2 regions of the Paenibacillus sp. MT86 genome follow, and region 2 is predicted to be linked to the other one. Evidence: predicted binding sites of a transcription regulator. Region 2 holds the regulator's gene; the other holds the start of a gene.

Evidence for each region. Region 2 encodes Rex, which represses fermentation and respiration genes when NADH is low (regulators of the CRP and FNR family bind a similar motif). Its sites were predicted from a motif close to TTGTGAAATATTTCACAA; they were not measured.
Region 1: the regulator Rex is predicted to act here: its motif matches at 4,196-4,213, upstream of hcp (hydroxylamine reductase).

Annotation. Positions count from the first base shown of each region.
Region 1 covers NZ_CM179499.1:1,151,949-1,159,677, forward strand. The annotation lists gene AC3RCL_RS04925 (transposase) at 1-639, opposite strand, end outside; gene AC3RCL_RS04930 (MFS transporter) at 995-2,182, shown strand; gene hcp (hydroxylamine reductase) at 2,382-4,067, opposite strand; partial or broken gene AC3RCL_RS04940 (2-oxoacid:acceptor oxidoreductase family protein) at 4,275-5,296, shown strand; gene AC3RCL_RS04945 (thiamine pyrophosphate-dependent enzyme) at 5,293-7,590, shown strand.
Region 2 covers NZ_CM179499.1:4,320,347-4,328,075, reverse strand. The annotation lists gene AC3RCL_RS19160 (hypothetical protein) at 1-538, shown strand, start outside; gene dinG (ATP-dependent DNA helicase DinG) at 708-3,584, shown strand; gene AC3RCL_RS19150 (redox-sensing transcriptional repressor Rex) at 3,650-4,315, shown strand; gene AC3RCL_RS19145 (amidohydrolase) at 4,290-5,591, shown strand; gene AC3RCL_RS19140 (cell wall elongation regulator TseB-like domain-containing protein) at 5,623-6,141, shown strand; gene AC3RCL_RS19135 (hypothetical protein) at 6,399-6,932, shown strand; gene AC3RCL_RS19130 (AAA family ATPase) at 6,925-7,729, shown strand, end outside.

The DNA.
Region 1 (7,729 bases), 3.2 Mb from region 2:
CGCAATCAGACCAGGTGCCATTTCTCCGTCATTGACATGTGCGGGCGTGACTTCTAGTGCTAGCGGAAGTTCGCTTTTCGTGTCAACAGCTAGGTGGAGTTTGTATCCGAACCAAGTGACTTTGTGGCCGAATGAATCGAACTTTGCGCCCCAGTTGGCATCGCCGGTCTGCTCACTTTTGCGCTTGGGTTGCTTCTTCTCATAAGCATGGATGGCGGCGCTGTCGATCGCAATGTGGCTGCCGTCGATGATGCCCTCTTGCTGACAGAGGTTGACCAGATTCTCGAATAGCTGCTGTGCCAATTTTTTCTTTGTCAGTTCGGCGAAGACCCGGCTTAGCGTAGAAATAGACGGTGCTTTGCGATCTAATGAAAGTCCACACTGATAGCGAAATCGAAGATCTGTTTCCAATCGATGATGCAAGCCAGTAAACGTTTGAATATGCTCAAGCGGCGCAGCCAAAAGTGCACGAAGAATTCCTTCTCTACAGTGCCCGTCAGCGCCACGGGGTGAACGACTTCTCAATTGCTTGGCATAAGGGCGAAGATCCAAGACGCTAAAAAAAATGGGCAATCGATCTTTTGATTGCATTTTTAACAGATCCTCAAAGGAAAATAGACTTTCTTGGAGAATATACAAGTGACTTCACTTCCTCTCGGAGTTTTTGGGTTTGGTCACTTGAAAACTTCTCCAAATTGGGGTGAAGTCCCTTTTTTATGTTTGAAAATCCTTGTGTATCAAGGGCTCAGATTAATGCAAAATGCTCAATGTAGATACTTTTCAAAAAAACGATTTTCTGAACTTGATATGTCGGTCGCCGTAAGAATTATACAAGAGCAACCACAATGTATATCAAAAAGATTCATCCCTTATATGTTTTTTATATTTTTAATAAAGATAGCTGCATGCTAACATATACAAATGCAGATTGAGGGGGGACTGTTATTCAGTTTCCGATTCACGGTTTTTATCCATTCGATATAGGTGGTCCTAAATGTTAAAGAAGTCAGCGTTTCCATTACTACTGCTCAACATGTTTCTCGCTAATCTAAGTATGGGTCTTGTCATTCCAATCATACCGGAACTTCTTGAGCAGTTTAGAGCAAACGGACAGGCCGCGGGCTATTTGGTCTCCTGCTTCGGCTTGACCCAGTTTCTGTTCTCACCCCTTGCAGGTAATTTGTCAGATCGATATGGCCGTAAACCCATGATTATCATAGGTTTGATCTTGTTTGCCATCTCCAACTTGCTCGCAGCGTTCGCGGGAGATCTAACTTTATTATTCGTATCGCGGTTAATTGGCGGAATAGGCTCAGCAGCCTTAATCCCGTCCATCATTGCTTATATTGCCGACATTACAGCAGATGAGCAGCGCAGCAAGGCCATGTCATGGTTAGGTGCGTCGATGACATCCGGGTTTATTATTGGTCCGGGTGTCGGCGGATTGCTTGCGGAATGGGGCATTAAGATGCCCTTCTATGTATCCGCATGTGTTGGGCTGCTGGCTATGGTTTGCAGTCTATGGGGATTACCTGAATCGCTGTCGGCGGACCTTCGCCGGATGCGTCGTCAGGTGAAGGAGAAGAGCGAGAATGTATTCCGGCAAATCGTGCTTTCGGTTCGGTCTCGCTATTTTGTCCTGTTGCTCATCGTGTTCGCCATGACCTTCGGTTTAACGCATTTTGAAGCGATTTTCCCGCTTTTTGTCGTACAAGTCTACGGATTCACGACACGTCAGATCGCTATGTTGCTTACCGTATGTTCGCTCATCGGCACGTTGAACCAACTGTTGTTTACCGACCGGATCACACGACGATTCGGAGAAAAACGAATCATCGTTGCCATGCTGTTGTTATCCGCAGTATCCCTTGTATTCTTATTATTCTCAGGCCATTTCTACTATATCATGGTAGTCACGATGTTGTTCTTTACGTTCAATAATATATTGCGTCCCACGATTAATACGCTGCTGTCCAGAGTGGCCGGGGATGAACAGGGGTTTGTTGCAGGGATGAATAACGCTTATACGAGTCTCGGTACGATATTTGGACCGATGCTGGCAGGTATTTTGTTTGAGGTCCACTTTAACTTGCCCTATCTGTTTGGCGGATTCGTACTGCTAGTGAGCAGCATTTTCACGGGAAGTCGATTGAGAAATATACGATCTGTTCAACGCGGCTGATGTGCACTCATCCTCCACAATAACAAGAACAGTTGTCATTGCTGGACAGACGCGTTGGCAAAAAGTGAATCTTAAACATGAGCGAGATAATGAAGTTAAAGAATCCCATTTTGCAGTTTTTTATGAACTACGGCGCAGGACGCTATGAAAAATTACTGAATCTAAGAAAAAGAATGCCCTCACCGGGGCATTCTTTTTCTTAGGCACCAAGGAACATCTTCATGTCATATTCCACATTGGTAATGCCGCCGATACCGAAGTTTTCTACGAGGACTTTGGCAACGTTAGGCGACAGGAATGCAGGGAGCGTAGGGCCCAGATGAATATTTTTGACGCCAAGATAAAGCAGGGCAAGCAGCACGATCACCGCTTTTTGCTCATACCAAGCAATGTTATAGGAAATCGGCAAATCATTAATATCCTCAAGGCCGAATACTTCCTTCAGCTTCAATGCAATCACGACGAGGGAGTAAGAATCATTGCATTGACCAGCGTCCAGGACCCGCGGAATACCGCCGATTTCGCCTAGATCCAGTTTATTGTATTTGTATTTGGCACAGCCTGCCGTTAGAATGACCGTGTCTGTTGGAAGTTCAGTCGCAAAATCGGTGTAATAGCTGCGGGATTTCATCCGTCCATCGCAGCCGGCCATGACGAAGAAGCGGCGGATCGCCCCGGATTTCACGGCATCGACGACTTGATCGGCTACGTTCATCACAGCGGCATGAGCGAAACCGCCGATGATCTCACCCGTTTCAAGCTCCTTTGGAGCCGGGCATCCTTTCGCTTGCTCGATTAGTAGGGAGAAGTCTTTGGGAGCACCGTCTGTTCCTTCTGGAATATGGCGGACACCCGGAAACCCGGTGTTGCCTGTTGTATAGATACGGTCCTTATAACTGTCTTTCGGCGGAACGATACAGTTGGTCGTCATTAATATCGGTCCGTTAAAGGCTGCGAATTCGCTATTCTGCTTCCACCACGCATTCCCGTAATTGCCTACAAAATGCTCATATTTCTTGAATGCCGGATAATAGTGGGCAGGCAGCATTTCACTGTGCGTGTACACGTCCACGCCGGTTCCTTCCGTCTGCTTCAGCAGCTCCTCCAAATCCTTCAGATCATGGCCGCTGATGAGAATGCCGGGCCGGTTGCTTACCCCGATATTGACCTTCGTAATTTCCGGATTTCCGTAAACCGAGGTGTTCGCTTCATCCAGCATCGCCATGGCGTTTACGCCGTATTTGCCGGTTTCCATCGTCAAAGCGACCAGATCCTGCACTTCCAGGCTGTCGTCAAGCGTGGCGGCAAGCGCACGGCGCATAAAACGGTTTAATTCGTGATCATCCTTCTCCAGATGCAGCGCGTGGTACGTATAAGCAGCCATCCCCTTCAAGCCGTACGTAATCAATTCGCGCAGCGAGCGGATGTCTTCATTGCGGGTCGAGAGGACACCCACCGTACGTGCTTTTTCATCAAAAGCAGCTTCGTTATCCGCTTGCCAGACGGCGGCATCAGGGAGATTGGCGGTTCCTTCCGGATATTGTTCGTTATAATAGGTGCGCACCTCGCCGCGGAGCTCGATCGCTTCCCGGATTCTTCCCACAAAAACCTCGCGGTCAAAGTTGGCGTTCGTAATCGTGGCAAACAAGGAGTCCATCATAAACAGCGATACGCGCTGTTCAAGCACCTCCGGCAGCCGGACATCCAGACTGAGAAAAGAGATGCCTTTCAGCAGATAAATCAGCAAATCCTGCAGGTTAGCCACATCATGCGGTTTGCCGCATACGCCGACAATGGTGCAGCCTGTTCCTTTGGATGCTTCCTGACATTGAAAGCAGAACATGGACGGCTGATGCTGTAAGGTCTCTTGGGCGTTGTTATTCATAATTTCTCCTCCAATTTCGTGATTATTTGTCGTAAGGTCAGTATAAGATTGCCTCGCAATTGGACTGTTGAAGACAGTATACTTCGCTCCCACAACCGACATAGTGATTGGAATCACAATTTCTTGAGTAGTGAGTTTAATCACAAACCCGGTCCGTTTCTTCTTTTAAACTGGAATTAATGACCTAAGAAGAAATGAGGAGAGAACATGTCGATTTTGCCTCAAAAGAATGAACTGGGATTTTTCGAGATCCGTCTCGAATCCATCGGCGGGCTTGGCGCCAATCTGGCCGGAAAAATGCTGGCCGAAGCCGGGGTTACCGGCTCCGGACTTAACGGCTCGAATTTTTCCAGCTATGGTTCGGAGAAAAAAGGGTCGCCCGTGAAGAGCTTCGTAAGGTTCTGCGATTCCGAGGTGGAATCCGCGATCACAGTCCCATTGAGCAGCCGCATGTCGTCGGCGTATTTCATGAAGCCTTGTATAAGACGATCGATGTCATAAGCGGATTACAGCCTGATGGAACGGTGCTTGTGAATACGGCGCGAGCGCTGTCCGAAGTGGCCGTTGATTTGAACATGACCCAGGGAACGCTGGCCGTCGTTGATGCGCTGAACATTTCCGTTGAGGAAAAAACCAAAGTGAATACGGCCATGCTGGGGGCTTTGTTCCGGATTTGCAGCTTCCTGAACCCGGACGATATGCGGCAGGTGATACGTTCAACATTTGAGAAAAAGCTGCCCCACCTCGTGGAAGCGAATGTGCGGACCTTTGACAGAGGATATAACGAAGTCCGGTTCCTTTCCTTGGAAAACGGCTCAGAGCTTATAGACCGAATCGCTTTCGCAAGACCGCAGCCGATTCTCGGATATGAAACGCAGGAGCTGGGCGGGATTCTGAACGTTACGGCGAACAGTGTCCTGAAGGATCTTAGCGGCTCCCGGCAGGGATATTTGCCAGAATACAAGATCGAGGACTGCATTCACTGTGCCGCCTGCGATACGGTATGTCCGGATTTCTGCATCGTGTGGGAGACGAAGCCGGATAAGCGCGGGAATATGCAGATGTTTATGAAAGGTATCGATTATCAGTATTGCAAAGGCTGCCTGAAGTGTATCGAAGCTTGTCCGACCACCGCTTTGGCTGCCATGTTAGAAGAGCCGCATTATGCGGAGCAGCACCGTGTGCGGCAATCATTTCCCTATTTAACTGCGGAGGGAGTCCGATCATGAATATGCAAATTCAAGAAACAACGGAGAATAAGCTGGCGGCCGCTCAAACGGAAGTCTTCGAATCGGGCAACGAAATGGCTGCCATGGCGGCTGCCCAGATTAACTATCACATGATGGGTTATTTTCCGATTACGCCTTCTACGGAAATTGCCCAATATCTTGACATGATGCGTACACGCGGCGAACATGACATCAAGCTGATTCCAGCTGACGGCGAACATGGATCGGCGGGGATCTGCTACGGTGCGGCCGCAGCCGGAGCACGGGTATTCAATGCTACCAGCGCGAATGGTTTCCTGTATATGATCGAACAGCTTCCTGTTCAGGCGGGCACACGTTTCCCGATGGTCATGAATCTGGTGACGCGTGCGGTCAGCGGACCGCTGGATATTCGTGGTGACCATTCGGATCTTTACTACGGCCTGAATACCGGCTGGGTGATTTTTACCGCCCGTTCACCCCAGGCAGTGTATGACATGAATATCATGGCGCTGCGAATCGCTGAACATGAAGACGTACGCCTGCCGGTCATTGTAGCTTATGACGGATTTTTTACATCGCACCAGAAACGCCGGGTACACATATTTACGAACCGGGAAACCGTTCAGGCGTTTGTACGGGAAAAGGCGCCTGAATATCCACATGTGCTGGACGAGAACAACCCGATCGTTGTTGGGGCTTATATGAACGGCGACGATTTGATGAATAACCACTACCAACAGTCAAACGCCATGTACCGTGCGGGCGAGGTGTTCAAGGAAGTGGCAGAGGAATACGCAGCTTTATCCGGAAGATCCTATTCCCCGCTTGATCTGTACCGAATGGAAGACGCGGAGGTGGCTTTATTCCTGCTCAATTCGGCGGCCGAATCCTCCAAAGACGTCGTGGATCGGCTGCGGGCGAAAGGAATTAAAGCGGGCATAATCAGCCCGAATATTCTCCGGCCGTTCCCGGCAAGAGAAATCCGCGAGGCGTTGACAGGTGTCAAAGCGCTGCTGGTTGGCGAACGTGCCGATTCTTACGGCGCACACGGGGCCAATCTGACCCATGAGGTCAAAGCGGCCCTGCAGGAAATCCGTGGTCCGCAGCCTATTGTGCTGTCCCGCATATTCGGACTTGGCGGGAAAGACTATTATGCGGATGACGCGGAAGCTTTTTTTGCCTTGACGATCGAGGCAGTGGAGCTCGGTTATGCCAAAGTGCCGTTTGATTATTACAGCCAAACACCAGGAGCTGAGGAGCAAAGACTGCAGCCGGTCATTGCCCCGATGAATGGAGACAGCTTTAAATCTGGCCTGATCACCGTAAAGGTAGATGAAGAGACAAGTAAATTAGCCGTTAAAGTGCCGCCGATGCGCGCGCTTGCCGCGAAACCGAAACGGTTTGCTTCCGGTCACGGAGCTTGCCCGGGCTGCGGTATTTTCCCGGCGCTGGAGCTCTTTTTCAAAGGGATTGAAGGCCATGTCGTTACATTATTCCATACCGGCTGCGCATATATCACAACAACGGGTTATCCGTATAACTCGCATAAGCAGAGCTTCATTCATAATTTGTTCCAGAACGGACCGGCAACTTTATCCGGCACGGTAGAGGCGTTCCTTGAGAAGAAACGCCGCGGGGAAATCGAAGTTCCTGAGGATTTCACTTTTGTGATGGTGACCGGCGACGGCGGCATGGACATCGGGATGGGCTCGGCCATCGGGACGGCGCTGCGGGGCCATAACCTGATCATTCTGGAATATGATAATGAAGGCTATATGAACACCGGTGCACAGCTTTCGTACTCTACGCCATTAGGGCACATGACGAGTACGTCCGGTGTCGGCAAACAGCAGCAGGGCAAAGCGTTCCATCACAAAGATACGGTGCAAATGATGGCGGCGGCGCATATTCCGTATGTATTCACGGGGACGGAAGCATTTCCGCAGGACCTTGTGAAAAAGGCGGCAAAAGCGCAGTGGTACGCTCAGAATGTAGGTACCGTCTATGGCAAGCTGCTGATCACATGCCCGCTGAACTGGAAATCGAGCGACAAGGATGGGGAGAACATCGTCCGCGCGGCCGTGAATTCAAACTTCTTCCCGCTGTATGAAGTAGAGCAGGGAGAAACGAACATTACGTACGATCCTGAAGCGAAGAAAAAACAGGTGCCGCTCAGCGACTGGCTGAAATACATGGGCAAATCAAGACATCTGCTCAAGGAAGAAAACAAAGAAATGCTTGGCGAATTTGAAAAAGAAGTGGAGCGGCGCTGGTCGATTCTGAAAGCGAAACACGAGAACCCGCTGCTATAAAATATTCAAATTAGCATACCAGGTTTAAACAACGGAGCGGGTATTGTCCCGCTTCTTTTTTTTGATTAGGTATGGGCGTATCGTGATGACTATGGAGAACTATAACCCAAAAGGCGCTTTTTAAGTTATAATAATTAAA
Region 2 (7,729 bases):
GGTACAAAACTGGAACATGCTCAAAAGCATGAGCGAGGGCATTATCGAGGAGTGGCTGCATTTTGAAGAAAAAATGGCCATCTTCCGCGAGAGTGCAGCGTCACCTCCGGTTTTTCCGCCGACCGAAGCGCCTGAATTGCAGCTGGATGCGTTCGTTCGCGGTCAAGGTTACTACAAGCTGTTGATGTTCCAGCCGGCCATACAGCAGTTTGAGGCAGCCGCTGCGGTATTTCCGGACAGCCTTCTGATCAAGTTGTACATTGCCATGTCCCATCTGTATTTGGGGCAAACCGCCCAAGCATCCGACGTACTGATCTCCATCCTGCCCCTGGCTGACAACAGAAAGCTTCGGGCGATGATCTACAATGCGCTTGGATGCATCGAGGTGTTGAATGGACAGCAAGCAAAGGCCGAGGAACATTTTGCACTGGCAATTCATAGCGATCCAACGCTTCCCGACCCCATGATCAACCTGGAGGTCTGCAAGCAGAATCGCGGTGAGCTCCAGTACGGCAGCCAATTGATCTCTTTGCTGTAGAAATCAAGCCACAACAAGAAGCGATGCCAGAGCTCACCTTGAGACTTTGGCATCGCTTTTTGCGTACGGGAGCGGTACAGAAAGCCAGGGGATTTTTTACCCGGAATGTTCAAAACCCGCAACTTCTGGTATGCTGTTAATTAGTCTGGAGGAAAGGGATTTTATCGAAATGAAATTTGCCGTATTGGATTTTGAAACCACGGGCAACCAGTCTGCAGATGAAATCATTCAGGTTGGACTGGCCATCATCGAAGAGGATCGAAGCATATCCCGCGTATACGGCACCTATGTCAATCCCGGGATTCCGATCCCTCCTTTTATTACCGGTTTGACCGGCATTTCCGACAGTGATGTAGCGGATGCTCCGTCATTGGAAGAAATGATGATGGAGCTTGTGCCCATGCTCGACGATGTCGTATTGGTTGGACATAACGTCGCTTTTGATTTTAACTTTTTGCAAAACGCGCTCGATCGCTGCGGCTATTTACCGTTCAGCGGCCGTATTCTAGATACGATGCACTTCTTAAAAATATGCTTTCCCTCGCTCCCGTCCTACCAGCTCGGGATGGTGTCCTCTCATTTCGGCCTGGAGCATGACCGTCCGCACCAGGCGGACAGCGATGCGCTTGCCACAGCCTATGCGCTGCTGAAATGTTTGGAGGAGATCGACGAGCTTCCGCTGCTCACCATTCAGCGTTTAAGCGACCTGTTTGCCGACGAGGACAGCGATTTGGCCTGGTTCTTTGACGGCATTCGTTCCGACAGGGAGCACCGAGCCGTACAAGCGGGAGACACCCATACGTACTACCGCCAGTTTGCCTTGGCGGTGGATGATTGGAACGATATAGCACCTGTCAGAGATGAGACGGAGCCCAACCCTTTGGCCGATGTAAGCTTCGAGCAATACATGAACGATGTCCGTGAACGCCTGAAGGAAACGCTGCCTCATTATGAGAGCAGGGATGCCCAGGACATGATGTTCCAGGAAGTGATGCAGGCGCTGGATGACAATAAACATCTATTGATCGAAGCGGGCACGGGAACCGGCAAATCCCTTGGATATTTGCTGCCGTCGATCTATCAAAGCGTGAAGCAGGAACAGAAGGTTATGGTGAGCACGCATACGATCAACCTTCAAGAACAGCTGCGTGACCGGGATATTCCCCTGCTCACCCAGGTTGTTCCTTTTCCTTTTAAGGCGGCCATTTTCAAGGGCAGGGGACATTATTTGTGTTTGAGAAAATTTGAACATAAAATAAATAGAAGAGATTTTCATTCCCCGAAGGAAGACGTAATCACGGCGGCCCAGATGCTGGTCTGGCTGACCCAGACGGAGAACGGGGATGATGAAGAGCTAAACCTTGGCGGACGCGGAGGGGATTTCTGGGAGACCATATCCAGCGATTCGGATTCTTGCCTCGGACGCGCCTGTCCTTGGTTCCGCAAATGCTACTATCACAGGGCCAAGCATGAAGCAGGCATCGCGGATGTCGTCATTACGAACCATTCGAAGCTGTTCACCGACGTGAAGGCGAATCATCAGCTGCTGCCAAGCTATGAGCGCCTCGTCATCGACGAAGCGCATCATCTTGAGGATGTCGCCGGCAAGCACCTTGGCTTGCAGATGAAGTATTTTTCGGTGGTCCATACCTTGACCCGTTTGTACAAAGACAGCCGAAGCGGGCAGCTCCCGGCTCTGCGCCAGCTGCTGCAAGCTTCGCCGCACGAGAAGGCAGTCGAATGGTCTTCCGTCATCGACCGTTTGTATCCGGACCTCATTACCGCAAAAGAGAACTGGGATCGGCTCAGCGATCAATTGTTCGGACTGCTTCCGGAACGCGGAGACGCTTCTCCGGGAGATGCCGGCCAATTCTCGCTCCGCCTGTCCCCGCTTAAGAAGCCGAAGGATTGGGATTCGATGGCCGAACTGGAGCATCAAATTCATCTGACGCTGGGCGATGTCGTGCGCAAGGGCGATAAGCTGATCGCCGAAATGAAGGAAGATTTGGATGACTACAGCGCGGACAGCCTGTTAACCGACCTATCGGGCCTATTTAAGGACCTGGCCTCGCATCGCGAAGACCTGCGCTCCTTCATGGCCCTGAACGATGAGGGCACGGTATACTGGATGGAGGCGAACGGCAATTTCCGCAGCAAATCGCTGCAGTTGTATGCCGTGCCCGTCGACGTGAGCGCTCATCTGAAGGAATTGTTTTTTGACAAGAAACAAAGCGTGATTCTGACATCGGCGACCTTGTCGGTGGACAAATCGTTTCAGTTCATGATCGAAAACCTGGGTCTTCAGGAAGCGGCTGAAGCGGGGAACCTGAACACGGTTCAGCTCCCGTCCCCGTTTAATTACAGGGAACAGGCCCTTCTTGTCGTGCCGCGCGATTTTCCGAGCGTGAAGGGATCGGTCGGGGATGCACTCTTTGTGAATACGCTCGTGAAGTCTTTGGCCGATACGGCCGTCGCTACGCATGGCCGCATGCTCGTCCTGTTCACTTCGTACCGGATGCTGCGCCAGGTGCACGAGCCGCTGAAAGAAGCGCTGGCATCAAGCGACATCACGGTATTGGGACAAGGTATGGACGGAACCAGCCGTACCAAGTTAATCCGAAGATTTCAGGACAGCAGCGCTTCCGTGCTGCTGGGCACCAGCTCCTTCTGGGAAGGGGTAGACATCCCGGGTGAGGCGCTGACTTGTCTTGCCATCGTCCGGCTGCCGTTCCAGCCGCCGAATCACCCCTTGGTCGAGGCCAAGAGCGAACTGCTGCAGCAGCAGAAGAAGAATCCCTTCATGAAGCTTTCGGTTCCGCAAGCGGTCATTCGTTTCAAACAGGGGTTTGGGCGTCTGGTGCGAACAGCACAAGATAAAGGGATCGTGATCGTGTACGATACGCGGGTCATTGAATCCTATTACGGGAAGTATTTCTTATATTCCTTGCCGGGGCCGAAGATGGAGCATATGCCGACAGAGGGGATCGTTCCCCGAATTTCGGAATGGCTGCAGGAAGAGGCAAGCGCGGGAAACCAAGCGGAATAAAGTGAAACCAAGCACGATCAACAAAAAAAGATGTAGTTATTAACCTATTATTAGGGGGAGCATGCATGAAATCGGAAAAAATTTCGGAAGCCGTGGTCCGCAGATTACCTGTATACTTGCGCTATTTGAATGAGCTTCAGAAGAGGGAGGTTTCCACGGTTTCCTCCCAGGAGCTGGGACAGAAGCTGGACCTCAATCCTGCTCAAATTCGTAAGGACCTGGCGTATTTCGGTGATTTTGGACGGAAAGGGATCGGATATGATGTTTCTTATCTGATCGAGAAGATTCGCCAGATTCTGAAGCTGGACCAGAAGATCAATGTCGCATTGGTCGGGGCCGGTAATCTTGGACATGCATTATCGAATTACAATGCATTCCTGAAGGATAATATGAAGATTGTGGCGATTTTCGATTCGTATTCTCCCAAAGTTGGTATGAAAATTAACAATTTGGTCGTACAGCCGATGGAAGAGCTGGAGAAGACGGTTCATGAGCACGGCATTCGAATCGGGATTATTACCGTTCCGGATTTCGAAGCGCAGAACGTAGCGAATCAGCTTATCGCCTCAGGGATCGAGGCGATTCTGAACTTTGCGCCAACCATCCTGAAAGCCCCAGCCCATATCCGGATTCATACGGCTGATTTTACAACGGATTTGCAAAGTTTGGCCTATTATTTGGATAACGGCAAGGAGGATGCAGCACATGACAACAACGAAGTGGATGGTTAAGAACGGAACGTTTGCAGTACTGGAGGAAGGCCAATCCGTGCTTCGCGGATACCTGGTGGTTGAGAACGACCGGATCACGTACCTGGGCGAGGAGGAGCCCGTCGTGGAAGAGGGGACAGAAATTATCGACGGAACCCATCTGTTCTTCCTGCCCGGATTGGTGAACACGCATGGACATGCCGCCATGTCGCTTCTTCGCGGCTATGGGGACGATCTGGCACTGCAGGTATGGCTTCAGGAAAAAATGTGGCCGATGGAAGCCAAATTCACGTCAGACGACGTATATTGGGGCACATCGCTCTCCGTGCTGGAGATGATCAAGGGCGGAACCACGACGTTTGTGGATATGTATGACCATATGGATCAGGTCGCGAAGGTTGTCCAGGACTCGGGAATGCGCGGCGTCCTGACGCGCGGCGTAATCGGTTTATGCCCGCCCGAGGTACAGCAGCAGAAGCTGGATGAGGCGGTGGCATTCGCGAAGGATTGGCATGGCAAGGCTGACGGCAGAATTACGACGATGATCTCGCCGCACGCGCCTTATACCTGCCCGCCGGATTTCATCGAAAAATTCGTTCAAGCATCCCATGACTTGAACCTGCCTTTGCATACCCATATGTCCGAAACGGAAACTGAAGTGGCTCAGAACGTTAAGGATTACGGGCTTCGCCCCGTTGCCCATTTGGAGAAGCTGGGCATGTTCTCCCGTCCTACGCTCCTTGCGCATGCCGTTCATCTGACCGATGAGGAAATCGAAGTCTTGGCCAAGCATCAAGTAGCCGTATCGCATAATCCCGGAAGCAATTTGAAGCTTGCCAGCGGAGTCGCCCGCGTACCTGCGCTGCTGAAAGCCGGCGTAACGGTGTCGCTCGGTACCGACGGACCTGCTAGCAACAATAACCTGGATATGTTCGAAGAGATGCGGCTGGCTGCCCTGATCCATAAAGGAGTAAGCGGGGATCCGACGGCCATTCCGGCCTCCGAAGCGCTCCGAATGGGCACGGTATACGGAGCCAAGTCCGCTTTCCTTGAGGATATCGGTATGCTCGCGGTTGGGATGAAGGCCGATATGATCGCATTGAATACGGATCAGGCGCATTTCCTTCCACGGACCGACTATATTTCTCACGCGATCTACTCTGCCAGCGCGAAGGATGTAGAGCATGTATGGGTTGACGGCAAGCAGGTGGTGAAGAATGGCGCGAGCCTTACTCTCGACGAGGAACGCATCCGCCGGGAAGCGCAGCGTGCATTTGAGCGTCTTACAACCCTCTAGGGAATAATCAAGGGGAGCGAGGAAGACGGATTTGAAGAAAAAAACGAAGTGGATATTGCTGAGCGTGTCCGGCGTCCTGCTATTATTGCTTGGCCTACAGCTCTATTATTCCTATGTTATGAAAGATACGTGGAATGAAGAAAGAATGGCGATCCTTGCAGCGAAACAGCATGGCCAATTGGTCTCGTCCGACAAGACCTATAAATCGGTATGGGGCGAGGACAATAACTATTGGGTGGTCAGCGGGAAAGATAAAGACAATCAAGACCGCATGGTCTGGGTGAAGTTTACGGACGATAACGTTCCTGTTGAAGGGACAGATGCCGTTCAGTCGGTGTTATTGAATACGGGCATGTCAGAGGCCGTGATGCGGGACCAGATCCGTAACGAAATGCCGGGTGCGGTCATCAAGCGATTGCTGCCGGGAATGTATGAAGGCGAGTATGCCTGGCAGCTGCAATATGAAAACAACGGTCAGCGCGGCTACAGATTCTATCGTTTTCAAGACGGAAACGCCATCGGAAATGATATTATTCTTCCTAATCAATAAGAAAACAAATGAAAGGCGTCCCCTCATAGGGATGCCTCTTTGGCACATAAACATGTAAGCGCATACAGAAATAAATTGGTAAAACTGTTCTAAATATTTTCACAGACAAGCATGAAAAAGTATATAAGATATGATATACTCATACTTGTACGAATTGAGCAGATCAATTACATGCCTCACCATATATCGTTGTTATATGTATTATTGTGCTGCAATTGCTATACAAAATTTCATATCGAAATTGAAGGAGGAACTTCATGAAACTGCGCATTGTACCTATCATGCTGACTGTCGTGATCTCAGCATCGGTCCTCTTTGGCGGTTGGTTTCTGTATCGGCAGATGGCTTTGCAGAATCCGCTCGCAACTGTTGTGTCACAATACGATGGCGTGAAAAGTTCTCATATAGATATTAAACAGGATACCGTGACTTTGAATCTTGATTTGGCTCCGAATGCGAATTTACAAGGTTTGGTTCAGCATATTAAGCAGGAAGGCAAGTCCGTGATCGGGAAGCGGGAATTGAGAATCCAGGTGGAGGACCATTCCTCGGAAGCATTGGATCAATGGTGGGAGCAAGCGATGCTGTCGGTTGCCGAAGCGATGGACAATAAGCAGTATACCGATATTCAATCATCGCTCGAGCAGCTGGCTGCCCAGTCGCCGAATTTGAAAGCAAAAGCAACGATCGATGACACCAATGTCTATGTCAGCTTGTCGGACGGCAAGTCTGGTAAATTTATAATCTTGCCGCGTCAACCTGGCAAAATGGAGGTGTGGAATCATGCCTAAATTAGCTAAAGAAATCATGTTAGGCTTCATTCCGGTTTTGTTGGTATTCCTTGTGTTTGTCGGCGTGAACATCGTGCCTCTCTTAATAGCGGCAGGACTCGTAGGCGGCTTGCTGTTTATAGCCAAGATGAAGGGCGGCATCGCGGTTGGTGCGGGAAATGAGCGAAAGCGGAAGAAGAGCGGCCCGGCCAAGCTGACGTTCGAGGAAATCGGCGGGCAGGATAACGCTAAGCAGGAGCTGCGGGAAGCATTGGATTTTCTGATTCGTCACGAGGATATCAAGAAATTCGGCATACGTCCATTGAAGGGGATTCTTCTCACAGGGCCTCCGGGAACAGGGAAGACCTTGATGGCCAAGGCCGCTGCCCATTATACCGATTCTATATTTGTCGCTGCTTCCGGCAGTGAATTCGTGGAGATGTATGTCGGCGTCGGTGCAGGGCGTATCCGGGATTTGTTCAAGGATGCCCGCAACCGCGCGGCCAAAGAAAACAAGCAAAATGCCATCATCTTCATCGATGAGATCGACGTCATCGGCGGTAAACGCGAAGGCGGCCAACAGCGAGAGTACGATCAAACGCTGAATCAGCTGCTGACCGAAATGGACGGCATCTATTCGCAGGACACGCCTCGCATTCTGGTGATCGCCGCAACGAACCGTAAAGAAATGCTGGACAGCGCGCTGCTGCGTCCAGGACGATTCGATCGCCATATTCAAGTGGATCTGCCTGATAAGAAGGGCCGGACGCATATCTTGAACCTGCATGCGGGCAATAAGCCGCTGCATCAAGATGTCG